4 regions of the Bradyrhizobium sp. WYCCWR15520 genome follow, and region 2 is predicted to be linked to each of the others. Evidence: predicted binding sites of a transcription regulator. Region 2 holds the regulator's gene; each other region holds the start of a gene.
The links. Region 2 encodes LexA, which represses DNA repair genes until DNA is damaged. Its sites were predicted from a motif close to TGTTCNNNNTGTGTTCNG; they were not measured.

Region 1 (4,210 bases), on a different contig from region 2:
CGCACTGCGGTCGAATCCGTTCCGGAGAAAAAGTACAAAAGTGAACTTAAGGCGGGCCAAGCTTGGCACGATCGTGCGCTCGGCCCTTTTCCGAGCCCATGGTGCCAATGGAACCGAGGGCCGGTCCGGCCGGCAACAGCCGATCAGTCCTCGCCCAGAAGCTTGCCGGTTTCCTTGTGGATGAAATGAAGCCGGGTGCAGGCCAGACAGAGGACGGAAACATACGAATTGGGCCCGTCCTCCGGGGCGGTCGCCGGAAGCCAATGCTGAACGTTCGTGCCCAGCCGTGGACATTTGAACAGGATATGTCGGCCCATGGGCGGGAAATATGCCGGTCCTCCCGCGCCGGGTCACTTCCGTATGTTTGCGTAGTTGGGGGGCCGGGCGGCCGGAAAGATGCAGCGTTCGCTTGGGTGAGTATGCCGCGAAACGCAACCACGGCGCTCCTAGGGTTCGGGTACGAAAACACCGTGGTGTTACGGAATCCCCAAGGCGCGTCGAAAGCCCTATGGTGGCTGTCGCCGGGGCTGCTTTTCATCCCGAACCAATTTGTACCGGCTGGGGGCCGCCTGCGAGGCGGCCCTTTCATTTTTGCGCGCAGGCGGACCAGGGTTTGCTCAAGAGAGGTCGCCGGCCAATGCGGCCCAGGCAGCTATTTCTTTGCTGGCCGGAGCAGGTCATCACGCCGGTGCTGAGGCGGCCCTTCTGTCCACTTGTATGCACAACGCGAGTTGGGACACCGCTAACTTTAGACTAGGACAGGGCCTCGGAATACGGACGGCAGCCGCAATTGCCGTGCTGCCCTAAACGAAAGAGGCCGCCAACTGAGGCGGCCTTACTTCTTTCTAGGCTGGTTCTGGCGGTTGAAGTCCCGGCGAGGAAAGCCATTCGTTGATGTGGGAGGCAGTTTCTAGCTGTCTGATCTTCTGGAGCAGCCCGTCCCTCTGAGGACCAGGTTTGAGCTGGGCAATTTGGGCTTCCAGCTTCGCCTTCTCGGCTGCGATATTTTCCTCGAACGTGTGGGGAAGAGATCGGCGACGCTGCATGACACAACCTCGTGCTTACGGGTCCTAACCGTAGGGTTTGCACTTCCGATCCTAACATGCAGATGCCCGGCCGTCGGTTCCGAAGTGAACAATCCAAATCAGGCCACGGTGAATTTCAAACTAGGCGACTGGGGTCGGAAACAGGCCAGTGCCTTATGGTGCTGTCCTAATTTGGCCCGTCAGGCGGCCTACGGCCCGTTGTCGCTCAAGTTCAAGCCTCCGCGCTGACGAAAATATCGAACGCCTCGTAAGCCTGTTGCGGCGTCTTTCCGTCCTTGAATGCGTTCGGGAAACTGAAGATCGTATCCGCTAGAAGGAATTCATCCGGCACAGGAAACAGGGTGCGAAGTTCGGCAAGCCAGCTCGCGTATGAGGGAGGGGTGAACTTGCCCAAGGTGTAGCTATCGCTGAATGTGTGCATTTAGCTCGGAGCCTTCAGGCCGGGAGATCGCAGCCACTCGCTCAAGTGCGATCCGGTTTCGGCTTGTCGCGCCTTGCGGATTGTGGCCTCCCGAACCTCGCCGGGCGGGAGCAATCTGGCTTGCTCGCGCAGGCGGCAGGCCTCGTCGGCAAGACGTTGCTCTAGGGTGGTTTCAGGTCGTGTGTAGCGGCGTCGCTGCTGCATAGGGCTGCTCCGTTCCATAGAGGAAGGCGGGAGCGCAATCGGGCATTCTCATCACCGATAGAAGCCGAGGGCTGCGCGGTGATCGGGGCAATCTGGCATGTCCGGCAGCCGATATACTGATCAATACAGCTCACATCGCGAAATCATTAACAGCTCAAATTAGGCCACTGTGATTTTCAACTTAGGCCAGGGTCGAAACAGGCCAGTGTCCCAACACGAAAAAGAACATATTGCGAACATAGAACAAACGTGGTACAAAAATCCCTAGACGAAATCGAATCCAAAAAGCCTCTCGCTGCCGTTTGTCCCGCTCGCGAATCCCCGCCATAAGGAGCACGTATTATGTCCGCCACTGCCCTGCGTATCGTTGAAGGATCCTCCATGGATAAGACCAAGGCCCTGTCCGCCGCGCTCTCCCAGATCGAGCGCCAGTTCGGCAAGGGCTCGGTGATGAAGCTGGGCAAGAACGACCGTTCGATGGACGTCGAGACGGTGTCCTCGGGCTCGCTCGGGCTGGACATCGCGCTCGGCGTCGGCGGCCTGCCGAAGGGGCGGGTGGTCGAAATCTACGGGCCGGAATCGTCAGGCAAGACCACGCTGGCGCTGCACACCGTGGCGGAAGGGCAGAAGAAGGGCGGCATCTGCGCCTTCATCGACGCCGAACACGCGCTCGATCCGGTCTATGCCCGCAAGCTCGGCGTCAACATCGACGAACTCCTGATCTCGCAGCCCGACACTGGTGAGCAGGCGCTGGAAATCTGCGACACGCTGGTGCGCTCGGGCGCGATCGACGTGCTGGTGGTCGATTCGGTGGCGGCGCTGGTGCCGAAGGCCGAGCTCGAGGGCGAGATGGGCGATGCGCTGCCCGGCCTGCAGGCGCGGCTGATGAGCCAGGCTCTGCGCAAGCTCACCGCCTCGATCAACAAGTCCAACACCATGGTGATCTTCATCAACCAGATCCGCATGAAGATCGGTGTGATGTATGGCTCGCCGGAAACCACCACCGGCGGCAACGCCTTGAAATTTTATGCCTCCGTCCGCCTCGACATCCGCCGCATCGGCGCGATCAAGGAGCGCGACGAAGTCGTTGGTAACACCACCCGCGTCAAGGTGGTGAAGAACAAGCTGGCGCCGCCCTTCAAGCAGGTCGAATTCGACATCATGTATGGCGAGGGCGTCTCCAAGATGGGCGAGATCCTCGATCTCGGCGTCAAGGCCGGCATCGTCGAAAAGTCCGGCGCCTGGTTCTCCTATGACAGCCAGAGGCTCGGGCAGGGACGCGAGAACGCCAAAGCCTTCCTCAAGGCCAATCCCGACATGGTCGCCAAGATCGAGCTGGCGATCCGCCAGAACTCCGGCCTGATCGCCGAGCAGATTCTGGCCGGCCCGGCCGAGCGCGACGCCGATGGCGAGGAGCCGGCGGACGACGAATAAGCTTCAGAAACGCTTCAGGGGTTAAGGCCTGAAACGTGACAGACGGGTGCTGTAGACGTTGAGTTGCCGACGTCTTCAGCGCCCGTTTTGTTTGGTGGGTAGGTATCATCGGAGAGTGCAATGAAGCCTCTGGTCCTGACCGGCTGGTTGACGCCGGACTTTATAAAGAATGACTTCGCGGACCTCCTGCTGGATCTAGCCTTTTTCGACTTTGTCTGGGGACCGCAGCCCTCATCGGATGAACTCGCAGCCCATCTTGGTCCGCGTCTCGCAAGCCACGACGAAGGCACACACTGGTCGGACTGGGGCGTCCACCGGAAACAGAGCGAAAACAGGACGCACCCTGATGCGAGCCTGGCCGAATTCTGCGAGCAATACGAAGCCGTCGAATTGTGGTTCGACGTGCGACCGAGCGCGCAGCTGAAACTGATCTGGCTGCTTGATTACTTCCGCTCCTATCCGGAAATCGTTGGCAGGTTGAAGCTGCGTCTCGTCGATCTGGATATGAGGGAGCTTGAGACGTTCGGCCGGTGGGACCCGCCGGCTGTTGACGTCACGGAAAGGGAGTTGGCGACGGCGAGCGCGGCCTGGCAGGCTTGGCGATCGCCCACGCCGGTTGCCTGCTTCGATTTGCTCAGAAGGGATTTGAGCGCGTTGCCGCTGCTCAAACCTGTCCTGATCGATCTGCTCGAAGAACTGCCGTCAGGTTCGACAGGGCTTGGCGCCTCGGAAATGCGGATGCTCGAGTTGATCGCGCGAGGGTACTCGCTCACAAATGCGCTCTTCCATCTCTACCAACTGCGGCAAACGCGCATCTTCGGCGAGTGGGAATACGGCTATTTGCTGGATGGGCTTGCGTTTGGCCCGCGCCCTGCCGTGGCAGGCCTCGACGAGGAACTGCGCACGCTCGACCGCAAGAATTTGCGGGACCGGCATCCTGCTTACCTACGTAGCCGGCTCTCGATCACCGAATTCGGCAAGGCGGTCCTCGCGCACGAGGAAGACTTCAGCCGGCACAACCCGATCGACCGTTGGTGGGGCGGCACGAGACTGACCAACGATACTCTGTGGCGCTGGAATCCGGCGCTGGTCGCGCCCTCCCGCA
Region 2 (4,210 bases):
ACGGATGACGTGGCCAGGGCACTGACTGCGCTTGGAATCTAGCGCTGGAATTTGACGGAGGTCTGCCCGTGGCCTTGATGCCTGTCGCCGATGCGCTTGCTGCGATCCTTGCCGGCGCTATAGCGCTGCCCGAAGAAATGGTGGCCCTCGATGCCGCACATCATCGCATCCTCGCCCGCGACGTCGCCGCGCGGCGGACGCAGCCGCCGCTGGCGATGTCGGCAATGGACGGCTATGCGGTGCGTGCGGCTGATGCCGCCGACGCCAGCGCGCGGCTGAAGGTGATCGGCGAGGTCGCCGCCGGCCGGCCGTTCGAGCGCAAGGTCGGCCAGGGCGAGGCGGTACGGATATTCACCGGCGGCGTGATCCCCGACGGCGCCGACGCCGTCATCATCCAGGAAGACACGGCAGCCGACGGCGATCATATCACCATCACGGAAGCCGCCGTTCGGGGACGGCACATCCGTGCCGCCGGCGTCGACTTTCGCGAGGGTGACGTCCTGCTCAAACGCAGACGCCGCCTCTCTGACCGCGACCTGTCGCTCGCCGCCGGCATGAACTATCCGGAGCTAGCGGTGCAACGCCGCCCGAAGGTCGCTGTGCTCGCGACCGGCGACGAGCTGGTGATGCCGGGGGCAAGCCCCGGTCCTGGCCAGATCGTCTATTCCAACGGCTATGGCCTGCGGGCGCTGGCGCGGGCCGAGGGGGCCGACGTCGTCGATCTCGGCATCGCCGCCGACACTGTCGCCGCGACCACGCAAGGCATCCGCCGCGCCCGCGAGGCTGGCGCGGACATCCTGATCACCATGGGCGGCGCCTCGGTCGGGGACCACGACCTCGTCAAGCACTCGCTGGAGGCCGAGGGCGTCGCCATGGCGTTCTGGCGGATCGCGATGCGGCCGGGCAAGCCGATGATGCACGGGCGGCTCGGCGCGATGCGGGTGATCGGCCTGCCCGGCAATCCTGTCTCCTCCTATGTCTGCGGCTTCCTGTTTCTGGTGCCGCTGATTCGCGCATTGTCGGGCCGCGACCACGTTCATCACGTCAGAGAAAGCGCCCTGCTCGGCCGCGACCTCGCCGCCAACGACCAGCGCGAGGACTATCTACGCGCACGCCTCGAAGCGCGCGAAGACGGCACGCTGGTCGCCGTGCCGGTGAACCATCAGGACTCTTCGCTATTGGGGAATCTCGCTGCGGCACAGGCATTAGTGATACGTCCGCCGTTCGCGCCGGCGGCCGCCAAGGGGGCGCCTTGCGAGCTGCTGCGGCTGCCGGAATGACGCCCCAAGACGCGCCTCAAGACACGTCTTGGACAGAAACCCTGACGCGTTCACCTGAAATTAAGTGGTTGCGGAACACATATCGAACATATAGTGTCCGTTCATGATTTGTTTCGACTGCTGGTGTCTCTGCCTGGGATTTGGGGACTCCCGCCATCCGAGCGCTGAAGATTCGAAACGACGACGCCAACCGGGGGATTGCTCGCGATGCTTACGCGCAAACAGTACGAACTTCTGCGTTTCATCAATGAACGGCTGAAAGAGGCTGGCGTACCGCCCTCCTTCGACGAAATGAAGGACGCGCTCGACCTGCGCTCGAAATCCGGAATCCACCGCCTCATTACGGCGCTGGAGGAGCGCGGCTTCATCCGCCGGCTGCCCAACCGCGCCCGCGCCATCGAGGTCATCAAGCTGCCGGAGCTTGCGGCTGCCGGCAACGGCCGCCGCGGCTTCACGCCGAGCGTCATTGAAGGCACGCTCGGCAAGCGCACGGTGAGCGTGCCCGCCGCCGAGGATGACGGCAATCGCCCGGTCGCGGTGCCCGTGATGGGCCGGATCGCCGCCGGTACGCCGATCGAGGCGCTGCAGACTCGCAGCCACACCATCAGCGTGCCGCCCGACATGCTCGGCTCCGGCGAGCACTACGCGCTCGAAGTACGCGGCGATTCCATGGTCGAGGCCGGCATCCTCGACGGCGACATGGCGCTGATCCAGCGCAACGAGACCGCCGACACCGGCGACATCGTGGTGGCACTGATCGACGAGGAGGAAGCTACGCTAAAACGCTTCCGCCGCCGCGGCGCCTCGATCGCGCTGGAGCCCGCCAACGCCGCCTATGAAGTCCGCATCCTGCCGCCGAACCGGGTCCGGATTCAGGGCAAGCTGATCGGCCTTTACCGCAAATACTGACCGGTGTGCCGTCCGTGGACATGACGGAAAAGAGCCCCGGCCCTTCGCCGGGGTTTTTTGTTGAACGATTGGAACCAAGGCACGTTAGCGCGTTTGTGAATGTGGCGCAGCGCGCCAGTCGCAGAATTGCCCAGAAAAAAGAAAAGGCTCTGCGCCATGTCCACTCTGATAGGGGCCTGTGCCTCCTTGAAGACACGGGTCAGCTATCTCAAATGAGGGAGCCATCCGATGTGTGACTATAGCCTGCATGCTGTGGCTACCCGGCCTGCCCAGGTCGGCGAGACGCTGATCACCACGACGTTCCGCGGTACATCGACCCGCGGCTTTGCGTCGGAACGCGAACCAGCAGTGGCGGTCTGCATGCTTCCCGGCACCGAACTGGCGTTCGCCGAGGACGTCAAATACGACAACCGCTGGATCTGGACGCGAACCACCGACTGGCGGGTCGGCAAATTCAATCAGATCGAACCCGAAGTCGCCGACCGTCATCATGACGCGATCGAATTTCCTGATGGAAGCCATGTGCTGGTGACGCAGCTTTGCGAAGGCCAGCGCGCAACCGTGCTGCAATTGCCGGTGGTTCAGACCGGTGGCGAGCGCGCACCGAAGGTGACGGAAGCACGTCCGGCCGCTTCGATCGTGACCGGATAGACGCCACGTGGATGCGATCCGCCGGTCCAGGCCGGCGGATCATGGTGATGCGTTTTTCAAAATTCGGCACCGAGGGGGCAACCGGTGGTCAACAAAGTCACATGGCAAAGGGCTGGACGCGTCACCGAGCCCGGACGTTACATGTTCAGATATGGCTGGCTCACCATCACGGCCGAAGACCTCGCGATCTGGCAGCAATTCCCCGAAGCGTCTTTCACGCTGGTCAACCTGCCGTCATCCCCCGACGCGCCGGAGGAATTCCACCTCGGCGCGTTCGAGATACCGGCCCATCCGTCCAGCCCCCCAATCGACGAGCATTGAAATCCGCCTACTCTTCCGCCTGAAGGTCCGCCTCGGCTGGCGTCGCATCGACGGCGCGAGGCGGCACGACGCGCGGGGCCAGAACGTTGGCGTCGACCTCTCCCGCGTCGGCAACGGCCGGCGACCAGGGGCGGTCGATCCCTCGCGGCTTCACCGCCTCGACGACAAATCCCTCGCGGCCTCGTCGCAGCGTCATGGCGCCCTGCCGCCGCAGCCGCTCGGCATCGATCACGGAAGCCGCGCAGGAAGCGGGCGCCTGCCGCAGGGTCACAATGAGCGCCGCGCGCTCGCAGTCGTCCGCCAGCGCCTCGGGCCTGAACGCCTGCGCGACCAGGCCGCCGCCGACGGACGGCATCACGCAGCCGAATTCATCGCAGGAGACGCCTGACGTGAGCGATGCATCGGTTGCCGTGCGCGCGTCGGCATCCGCCGCCAGCCACTCCTTCAGCAGGAAGACGTCCCGGGACCCCTTGGCCGCGTGCATCAGATGCAGCCTCCCATCCTGGCCGCGGACGCCGACATGGCGGCCGTCGGCGGAGATCAGGATATCCGGCTGCGGCGCCCTCGCCGCCCACAATGCCGCCGCCAGCACCAGCGCCGCGCCCGACCAGCGCAGCGGCGTGCGCAACAGGCCGAGCAGGATGATGCCGAGGCTCGCCGCGATCAGCGGGCCGATGCCGAACGCCGGCACCCGGCCGACCGCGCCGGGCAGCGCTGCGACCCATTGCGTCACCGCGATCATCCAGTCGATGCCGACGCCCATGATCGCCCAGAACGGGCGATCGAACCCGAATGGCATCGCGACGAGGCCGAGCAGGCCTGCCGGCATCACCAGCGCCGACACCACCGGCATCGCCGCGAGATTGGCGAGCACGCCATAGGGCGTGACCCGGTGGAAGTGGAAGGCGGCGTAGGGCGTGGTCGCGAGCCCCGCCACCAGCGAGGCCAGCAACAGCATGGCGATCTCGCGGCCGCCCCACAGCGCCGCGCGGGCGGTTGCGGTATGATCGGCGGTCGCGAACAGGCGCGGCATGCCGATCTGCACCAGC
Region 3 (4,210 bases), on a different contig from region 2:
AGCATCGCCCGGCCGCATGTTCCAGCTTTGTTCCCGCCAACACCCCACCCAGCGCCTGGCCGCGACGTTACAACCGCTAGGCGAACCCCGGGAACCCACGGAAAGCCGACTTGGAACCCGAAAAGTTCCCTCCGTTGTTCCAATTATACCAGCATAATCATGGTGTTGTGCATATAACTTGGCTCTCGCCTGTTGCATCCGGGACACGCCATTTTTGCGCGAGTCGCGATATAGAATTACCCATCGGCGCGGGCGTTCGCGTCATCACGGCAACGCTTCGGGACCAACGGGAAGCGGGCAAGAGCTGGAGATCAGAGGATGAAGAAGTTTCTGTTAGGTACGGTTGCTCTCATCGCGTTCGCTGCGCCTGCCGCGGCCGCCGACCTGCGGGCGCGGCCCATCACCAAGGCGCCGCCGGCACCGGTCGCCGTGGTCTACGATTGGACAGGCTTCTACATCGGCGCAAACGGTGGCTGGGGTTCCAGCCGCAAGTGCTGGGATCTCACCAACGATGGCGTGGGTCCTGTAGTTCCGGCCTTCCACGAAGGCTGCCACGATGCAACCGGAGGCACCGCCGGCGGTCAGCTCGGTTATCGCTGGCAAGCTGGCACCTGGGTGTTCGGTCTTGAAGGCCAGGGCAACTGGGCCGACTTCAGGGGCGACAATGTGAGCCTGTTCGATCCGACGCTCCGCAACGAGTCGCGCATCGATGCGTTCGGCCTGATCACGGGCCAGGTCGGTTACGCCGCCAACAACGTTCTGTTCTACCTCAAGGGCGGTGCGGCCGTTACGGCGGATCGTTTCCGCATCCGCGATGTTGCCTCGGGCGTCGTGATTGCCAACACCGGTGACGACACCCGCTGGGGTGGCGTGGTCGGCGCGGGCATCGAATTCGGCTTTGCCCCCAACTGGTCGGCCGGCATTGAATATAACCACTTGTTCATGCAGGACCGCACCCACGACTTCGTCACCACCGTGGGCGGCCTCGCCTTCGGCAGCGACCGCATCCGCCAGGACGTCGATCTCGTCACCGTTCGCGTGAACTACCGGTGGGGTGGCCCGGTGATTGCGAGGTACTGATCTACGCCTTCACCGAAGATGAAAAGGCCGGCCTTTGCGCCGGCCTTTTTGTTTGGTTGTACCGCGGGTTCGTCGACACCCGCGCCGGTTGCAGAGTACCTACTTTTGCCGCGGATGTGGTTTTTCGGCGACAGCCTTTTGCGGGAACTTCAAGCTATATGCGCGAGCAACCTCAAATTGACGGCTGAGGAAAGTTTGCGTTGGAGCCGCGAAAGGAAAAAGAAAGTGAAAAAGATTCTGCTGACCACCACCGGTTTGATCGCGTTTGGGATGGCGCCCGCGATCGCCGCCGATCTTCCCGCGCGGGCCTACACCAAGGCACCCGCCGCCGCGATTGCGATCAATAACTGGACCGGCTTCTACCTCGGCGCGATGGGCGGCTACGCCCAGGAGAATTCGTCGGGCATCGGCACGCTGAGCGGCGGATTCGCTGGCGGCACCGCCGGCTACAACTGGCAGATGGGCAACGTCGTCCTCGGTCTCGAAGCCGACGCCGCTTGGGCTGACGTGGGTGCGAACGTGGGCCTCTTCGGGGGTCTCGCCTCGGTCGACTACACGATTCGCTCGATGGGTACCGTTCGCGGCCGCGTCGGCTACGCCTTCGATCAGGTCCTCGTCTACGGCACCGGCGGCTACGCCTGGTCCGACAACCGCTTCACCGCAACCGCGCTCGGCGTGAGCGTCTCGGACGATCGCTTCCACTCGGGCTGGACCCTCGGCGCCGGTGTTGAGGTCATGTTCGCACCGAAATGGTCGGTCAAGGCCGAGTACCTCTATAAGAGCCTCGAAGGCGGCACCTACTTCGGCAACGCCGTCGCGGGCGGCGTTCAGGTCGGAACGATCAACCTGAACAGCGTTCAGGTCGGCGTGAACTATCACTTCTAAGCTTTCTCAACTGAAGCTGCACGCGCCTCCGTTCCGAGACCCGGAACGGAGGCGTCTTGTTTTGAGTTCCGGCTCGCGCTGCTGACGGCTGCTGCCAAAACGTTGATGGCGCAAAACAATCCGTTGATGATTCGCGCGCGGCACTGGATATTCCCTGCCGTTCTTCCTATGTTCCGACTTTCACTCATCGGCGCCTGATCCCGGTTCGCTCCGGCAATGCGCGCCCAACGCGGCGCGCGACAAGCGTGCCTGGAAATGCCGATATGGATGAAGTGCTAAGGGCGAAGCGCCAACAGAACGCCGGCTCCGCATCGCGTGCGATCACGATTCGCGGTGCGCGCGAGCACAATCTCAAGAATGTCGATCTCGAGATTCCCCGCGACAAACTGGTCGTGTTCACTGGCCTCTCCGGCTCCGGCAAATCCTCCCTCGCTTTCGACACCATCTATGCCGAAGGCCAGCGCCGCTACGTCGAATCGCTCTCGGCTTACGCGCGTCAGTTTCTGGAGATGATGCAGAAGCCTGATGTCGATCAGATCGACGGCCTCTCGCCTGCGATCTCGATCGAGCAGAAGACGACGTCGAAGAATCCGCGCTCCACTGTCGGCACCGTCACCGAAATCTACGACTATATGCGCCTGTTGTGGGCGCGCGTCGGCGTGCCCTATTCGCCGGCCACCGGCCTGCCGATCGAAAGTCAGATCGTCTCGCAGATGGTCGACCGCGTGCTGGCGCTGCCCGAAGGCACCCGCCTCTATCTGCTGGCGCCGGTCGTGCGCGGGCGCAAGGGCGAATACAAGAAAGAGATCGCCGAATGGCTCAAAAAGGGTTTTCAGCGCGTCAAGATCGACGGCACCTTCTATGAGCTCTCGGACGCGCCAGTTCTCGACAAGAAATTCCCGCACGACATCGATGTGGTGGTCGACCGCATCGTGGTCCGTCCCGATCTCGGCCAGCGCCTCGCCGAAAGTTTTGAGACCGCGCTGAAGCTCGCTGAGGGCCTAGCCGTGATCGAATATGCGGATGCCCCGGCGGGCGCGGCGGAAGAGAAGAAGTCCGACAAGAAGACCGCAAAAATCCACGACAAGAGTGGACCGGAGCGAATTCTGTTTTCGGAAAAATTCGCCTGCCCGGTTTCCGGCTTCACGATCCCGGAGATCGAGCCGCGGCTGTTCTCGTTCAACAATCCCTACGGCGCCTGCCCCGCCTGCGGCGGCCTCGGCGTCGAGCAGCATATCGACGAGGACCTCGTCATTCCCGACAAGGAGCTGACGCTACGCAAGGGCGCCATCGCGCCCTGGGCCAAATCATCCTCGCCCTATTACATCCAGACGCTGACCGCGCTTGGAAAATTCTACAAGTTCACGCTCGACACCAAGTGGAAGGACCTGCCGAAGAAGACGCAGGCAGCGCTGCTGCACGGCTCCGGCGACGACGAGATCAAATTCTCCTACGAGGACGGCGTTCGCTCCTACGACACCAAGAAACCGTTCGAGGGCGTCATCACCAATCTCGAACGGCGCTATCGCGAGACCGAGAGCGAGTGGGCGCGCGAGGAACTGGCAAAGTATTTCTCCGACATCCCCTGCGCCGGCTGCAACGGCCATCGGCTCAAGCCCGAGGCCCTCTGCGTCAAGATCGGCGGCAAGCATATCGGCGAGATTTCCGAACTCTCGGTGAAGCGCGCCGGCGAATGGTTCGAGAGCGTGCCTGCCGCGCTGAATGCGCAACAGAACGAGATCGCCACGCGCGTGCTGAAGGAGATCCGCGAGCGGCTGTCCTTCCTGCTCGATGTCGGCCTGAATTATCTGACGCTGTCGCGATCCTCCGGCACGCTGTCCGGCGGCGAAAGCCAGCGCATCCGCCTGGCCTCCCAGATCGGCTCGGGACTGACCGGCGTGCTCTACGTGCTGGACGAGCCGTCGATCGGCCTGCACCAGCGTGACAATGCGCGGCTGTTGGAGACGCTGAAGCGGCTGCGCGACCTCGGCAATACCGTGATCGTGGTCGAACATGACGAGGACGCCATTCGCCTCGCCGACTACGTGCTCGATATCGGCCCCGGCGCCGGCATGCATGGCGGCCACATCGTGGCACAGGGCACGCCCGCCGAGGTCATGAAGAACCCGAAGTCGCTGACCGGCAAATACCTCACCGGCGAATTGTCGGTGGCGATCCCCGAGCGCCGGCCGCCGAACCATCGCCGCACCATCAAGGTCGTCAACGCCCGCGGCAATAATCTGAA
Region 4 (4,210 bases), on a different contig from region 2:
GTGTCGCCGACATCGTCGGAACGGCGCTCGGGCGTGACGATGCGGGAGGGGGTGTTCACTCGTTGCCCCTGCGGTACTTGTTGGGCAAAAGCTCGTCGATGGTGACGACCTTCGGCTCGCGGCCATTGTCGGGAACGATGACCTGCGCCTTGGTGTCGTAATCGTGGATCAGCTCGCGGCAGATGCCGCAGGGCGATACCACGGCGATACTGCCGCGCTCGTCCGGCTTGGGATGGCGCACGGCGACGATGGTCTCGATGCCGCGATCGCCGGTTTCGGTGATGGCGCGGCCGATGGCAATTGCTTCGGCACAGACGGCGATGCGGCCGATATAGGCGTCGATATTCACGCCGGTGACGATGCGGCCGTCGCGGGTGCGCAGCGCAGCGCCGACCTCCTGCCAGTCGTTGCGATAACGCCGGCTGATCGCGTCAGTCGCGGCGGCGATCAGTTCTTTGTCCTTTTCGCTCAACATGGCGGAAATGCATTCCTTCGTCGGTCAGTGGCGATCGTAGATCGTGGGCTGGCAAAGGCAGGTCTCGCGCCGTGCCCACCATCCGGTTAATACATTAAATGGTGGGCACGCTTCGCTTTGCCCACCCTACGGCCTCAACGCTCATTTCGCCAATTCCTTCAGGCCCAGCCGGATAAGCTGCGCGGTCTCGGCATTCTCGCCCGCACTGCGCGAGGCGGCGGCAATGGCGGCGGCCGCCTGCGGCTGGCCGTAGCCGAGATTGACCAGCGCCGAGATCGCATCGGTGACCGGGCGCGGCGCGCGGTCGTTGTCGATGGCGCCGGCGAGATGCACCACGGCCGGGTCGACATTGGCAAACGCGGGCGCCTTGTCCTTCAACTCCGAGACGATGCGCTCGGCGACTTTCGGGCCGACGCCCGGCGTGCGCGACACCGCAGCCTTGTCGCGCAGCGCAATCGCATTGGCTAGTTCGGACGGCGGCAAGGTGCCAAGCACCGCAAGCGCGACCTTGGCGCCGACGCCCTGCACGGTCTGCAGCAAGCGAAACCATTCGCGCTCGGTGTCGGTGCGGAAGCCGAACAGCTTTATTTGATCCTCGCGGACATAGGTCTCGATCGACAGTACCGCGGCCTCGCCGGGCGACGGCAGCGCCTGCAGCGTGCGCGAGGAGCAATGCACCTGATAGCCAACGCCGCCGACATCGAGGATGACAAAATCCTCGCCGTAGGAATCGATCAGGCCCTTGAGTTTACCGATCATGCTGGTGACCCGCAGACGATGGAGATTTCGTCATGGCCGGGCTTGTCGCGGCCATCCACGTCTCCGGCATCGACGACAAAAGACGTGGATGCCCGGCACAAGGCCGGGCATGACGGGTTGGAGATGTATCGACCGATCATAGGCTCGCCACCTTCAGCCGCAGCGCCGCGCCCTGGCGGTGATGCGCGTGCGTGATCGCAATCGCCAGCGCGTCCGCAGCGTCGGCGGATTTCGGTTCGGCCTTCGGCAGCAAAATTTTCAGCATCACGGCGATCTGGTTCTTGTCGGCGTGTCCGGCGCCGACCACGGTCTTCTTCACCTGATTGGGCGCATATTCCGCAACGGCAATACCGAACATCGCGGGCGCCAGCATGGCGACGCCGCGGGCCTGCCCGAGTTTCAGCGTCGCGACGCCGTCCTTGTTGACGAAGGTCTGTTCGACCGCGGCCTCGGCGGGGCGGAAATCGCCGAGGACTGTGGCGAGCCCCTCATGGATCGCGAGCAGGCGGCTGGCCAGCGGCAGATCGTCCGGCGGCTCGACCGAGCCGCAGCCGATGAAGACCAGGCGGTTGCCCTCGGTCTCGATCACGCCCCAGCCGGTGCGGCGCAGGCCGGGGTCGATACCGATGATCCGGACGGGTTGGCGAATCGGTGGGAGTGTCATGGCGTAGTGATAACGCCAGAGCCAGGTGAACGAAACATAAAGAGAACGGAAATCCCCTGCCCTGGGACCAGCTCCTCACTCCGCACGTCATCCCCGCGCAGGCGGGTCGCAGCCGACGCGTTCGTCCCTACCCGCCCATCTTGGCGACGAGGCCGTCGGAGATCTCGAAATTGGCGTAGACGTTCTGGACGTCGTCGTGCTCGTTGAGGAGGTCCATCAGCTTCAACAGCTTCTCGCCGGTCTCATCGTCGACCGACACCGTGTTCTGCGGCTTCCAGGTCAGCGCCGCCTTGCGGGCTTCGCCGAACTTGGCTTCCAGCGCTTTTGCCACTTCGCGAAAGGTTTCCTGCGAGGCGTAGATCTCGTGGCCGCTTTCGCTGGATGCGACGTCATCGGCGCCGGCTTCGATCGCGGCTTCCAGCATGGCGTCGTCGGAGGCGACGCTGGCGTCATATTCGATGATGCCGGTGCGGTCGAACATGAAGGCGACCGAGCCGGTTTCGCCGAGATTGCCGCCGGACTTGGTGAAGTAGGAGCGGATGTCGGAGGCGGCGCGGTTGCGGTTATCGGTCAGCGCCTCGACGATCACGGCCACGCCGCCGGGGCCATAGCCCTCGTAGCGGATTTCGTCATAGCTCTCGCTTTCGCCGCCAGTCGCCTTCTTGATGGCGCGCTCGATATTGTCCTTTGGCATGTTCTCCTGGCGCGCCGCGATCACGGCCGCGCGCAGCCGGGGATTCATGGCCGGGTCCGGGGTCCCGAGCTTGGCCGCGACCGTGATTTCGCGCGCCAGCTTGCCGAACAGTTTTGACTTCTGGGCATCCTGCCGGCCCTTGCGGTGCATGATGTTCTTGAATTGGGAATGGCCGGCCATGCGAGGTCTCTTGGATTCGTCCGGAAGGATGTGGGGGCTTGAAGCGCGGCCTTATAGGCCCAGAATCGGCCGAAATCAAAGATTTACGACCCCATCGGGTATGTAAGTACTGCCGCGCGACGAAATATCAGGCAGTTGTTAACCATGACTTCATGCTCGGATGAGAGGATTTCGCACCGATCCTCAATTTTTAAGAGACGTCATGGCCTTCGGATTGTTCAAAAAGCAGGCCCCGGGACCGGTCGCACCTGCCGTCCAGCCCAAGGCCCAGACGGCTTCGACCCCGGCGGAAATCGCTTCCGGCGATGGCGATTCGGCCAAGGCGATCCTCGAACTGCTGGAGCTCGAACTCGGCGCGATGATCCGCCAGCTCGAGCGCGCGGCCAATTCGGTCGCCGGCGGCGCCGAGGCGACGGCTGCGACTCTCTCGACCATCCGCCAGCGCACCAATGCCCTGACCGACCGCACCAGCGCCGCACAGGGCACGGCGACGACCTTTTCGCACGCCGCCGACAAGTTCACCCAGTCGGCGCAGGGAATCGGCTCCCAGGTGCGCGACGCCGGCAAGCTCGCCGATCAGGCCAGCGAGGCCGCCCGCGAAGCCAGCGTTAATGTCGATCGCCTCAGGGAATCATCGGCGGCGATCGGCAACGTCGTCAACCTGATTGCCCAGATCGCGCGGCAGACCACACTGCTGGCGCTCAATTCCACCATCGAGGCCGCGCGCGCCGGCGAGGCCGGACGCGGTTTCGCCGTAGTTGCCACCGAGGTGAAGGCGCTCGCGGTGCAGACCCAGAACGCCACCGAGGAAATCACCAAGAAGATCGAGGCGCTGCAGCGCGACGCTGCGGGCTCGGTCGATGCCGTGCATCGCATCACGCAGTCGATCGAGGCGATCCGCCCGGTGTTCGAGAACGTCAACGGCGCGGTCGCCGAGCAGAACGCCACCACAGGCGAGATGGCCGACAATGCAGCCTCCGCCTCCTCCTTCATCGCCTCGGTCGGCGACAGCGCCGGCGAAATCGACCACGCGACCAAGGAAGCCGAGGCCCATGGCGAAAGCGTCGCCAAGGCTGGACGGGCCGTTACTGCGTTCGCGCAGAAGCTCAAATCGCGCTGCGCCGTGCTGCTGCGTCAGGGCGGACACACCGAGCGCCGCGAACCGCAAAAGCTGCCCTGCAGCCTCAAGATCGAAATCCAGACGCCACGCGGCGTGATATCGGCGCCGGTTTACGAGATTTCGATGGATGGCATCCTGGTCAGCGGACCCGATGCCGACAGGCTGGCGCAGGGCCAGAGTTTTGATGCGACGCTGCAGGATGTCGGCGCGTGCCGCATTCGCGTCAGTGAGCGCGCGAAGGCCGGCACGCAGGCGCGGTTCGAGCGCACGAATGCCGCGCTGACCGAGAAGGTCGAAGACAAGCTGTTTTCGATCCAG

Region 1: a site for LexA is predicted at 1,893-1,910, ahead of recA (recombinase RecA). Genes of this name have one in related genera too.
Region 3: a site for LexA is predicted at 2,124-2,141, ahead of uvrA (excinuclease ABC subunit UvrA). Genes of this name have one in related genera too.
Region 4: a site for LexA is predicted at 1,929-1,946, ahead of ruvC (crossover junction endodeoxyribonuclease RuvC). Genes of this name have one in related genera too.

What each region holds. Positions count from the first base shown of each region.
Region 1 covers NZ_JBWBWM010000007.1:201,534-205,743, reverse strand. Annotated here, with positions in the region: gene AC0QUY_RS10565 (hypothetical protein) at 1,258-1,440, opposite strand; gene recA (recombinase RecA) at 2,014-3,105, shown strand; gene AC0QUY_RS10555 (hypothetical protein) at 3,226-4,210, shown strand, end outside; gene AC0QUY_RS10550 (hypothetical protein) at 4,173-4,210, shown strand, end outside.
Region 2 covers NZ_JBWBWM010000001.1:89,863-94,072, forward strand. Annotated here, with positions in the region: gene AC0QUY_RS00440 (HAD family hydrolase) at 1-42, shown strand, start outside; gene AC0QUY_RS00445 (molybdopterin molybdotransferase MoeA) at 69-1,280, shown strand; gene lexA (transcriptional repressor LexA) at 1,488-2,189, shown strand; gene AC0QUY_RS00455 (hypothetical protein) at 2,418-2,840, shown strand; gene AC0QUY_RS00460 (hypothetical protein) at 2,925-3,161, shown strand; gene AC0QUY_RS00465 (ComEC/Rec2 family competence protein) at 3,169-4,210, opposite strand, start outside.
Region 3 covers NZ_JBWBWM010000067.1:10,658-14,867, forward strand. Annotated here, with positions in the region: gene AC0QUY_RS39505 (outer membrane protein) at 319-1,080, shown strand; gene AC0QUY_RS39510 (outer membrane protein) at 1,306-1,965, shown strand; gene uvrA (excinuclease ABC subunit UvrA) at 2,229-4,210, shown strand, end outside.
Region 4 covers NZ_JBWBWM010000014.1:81,539-85,748, reverse strand. Annotated here, with positions in the region: gene ruvB (Holliday junction branch migration DNA helicase RuvB) at 1-59, opposite strand, end outside; gene AC0QUY_RS17595 (cytidine deaminase) at 56-475, opposite strand; gene ruvA (Holliday junction branch migration protein RuvA) at 617-1,234, opposite strand; gene ruvC (crossover junction endodeoxyribonuclease RuvC) at 1,371-1,898, opposite strand; gene AC0QUY_RS17580 (YebC/PmpR family DNA-binding transcriptional regulator) at 2,026-2,772, opposite strand; gene AC0QUY_RS17575 (methyl-accepting chemotaxis protein) at 2,975-4,210, shown strand, end outside.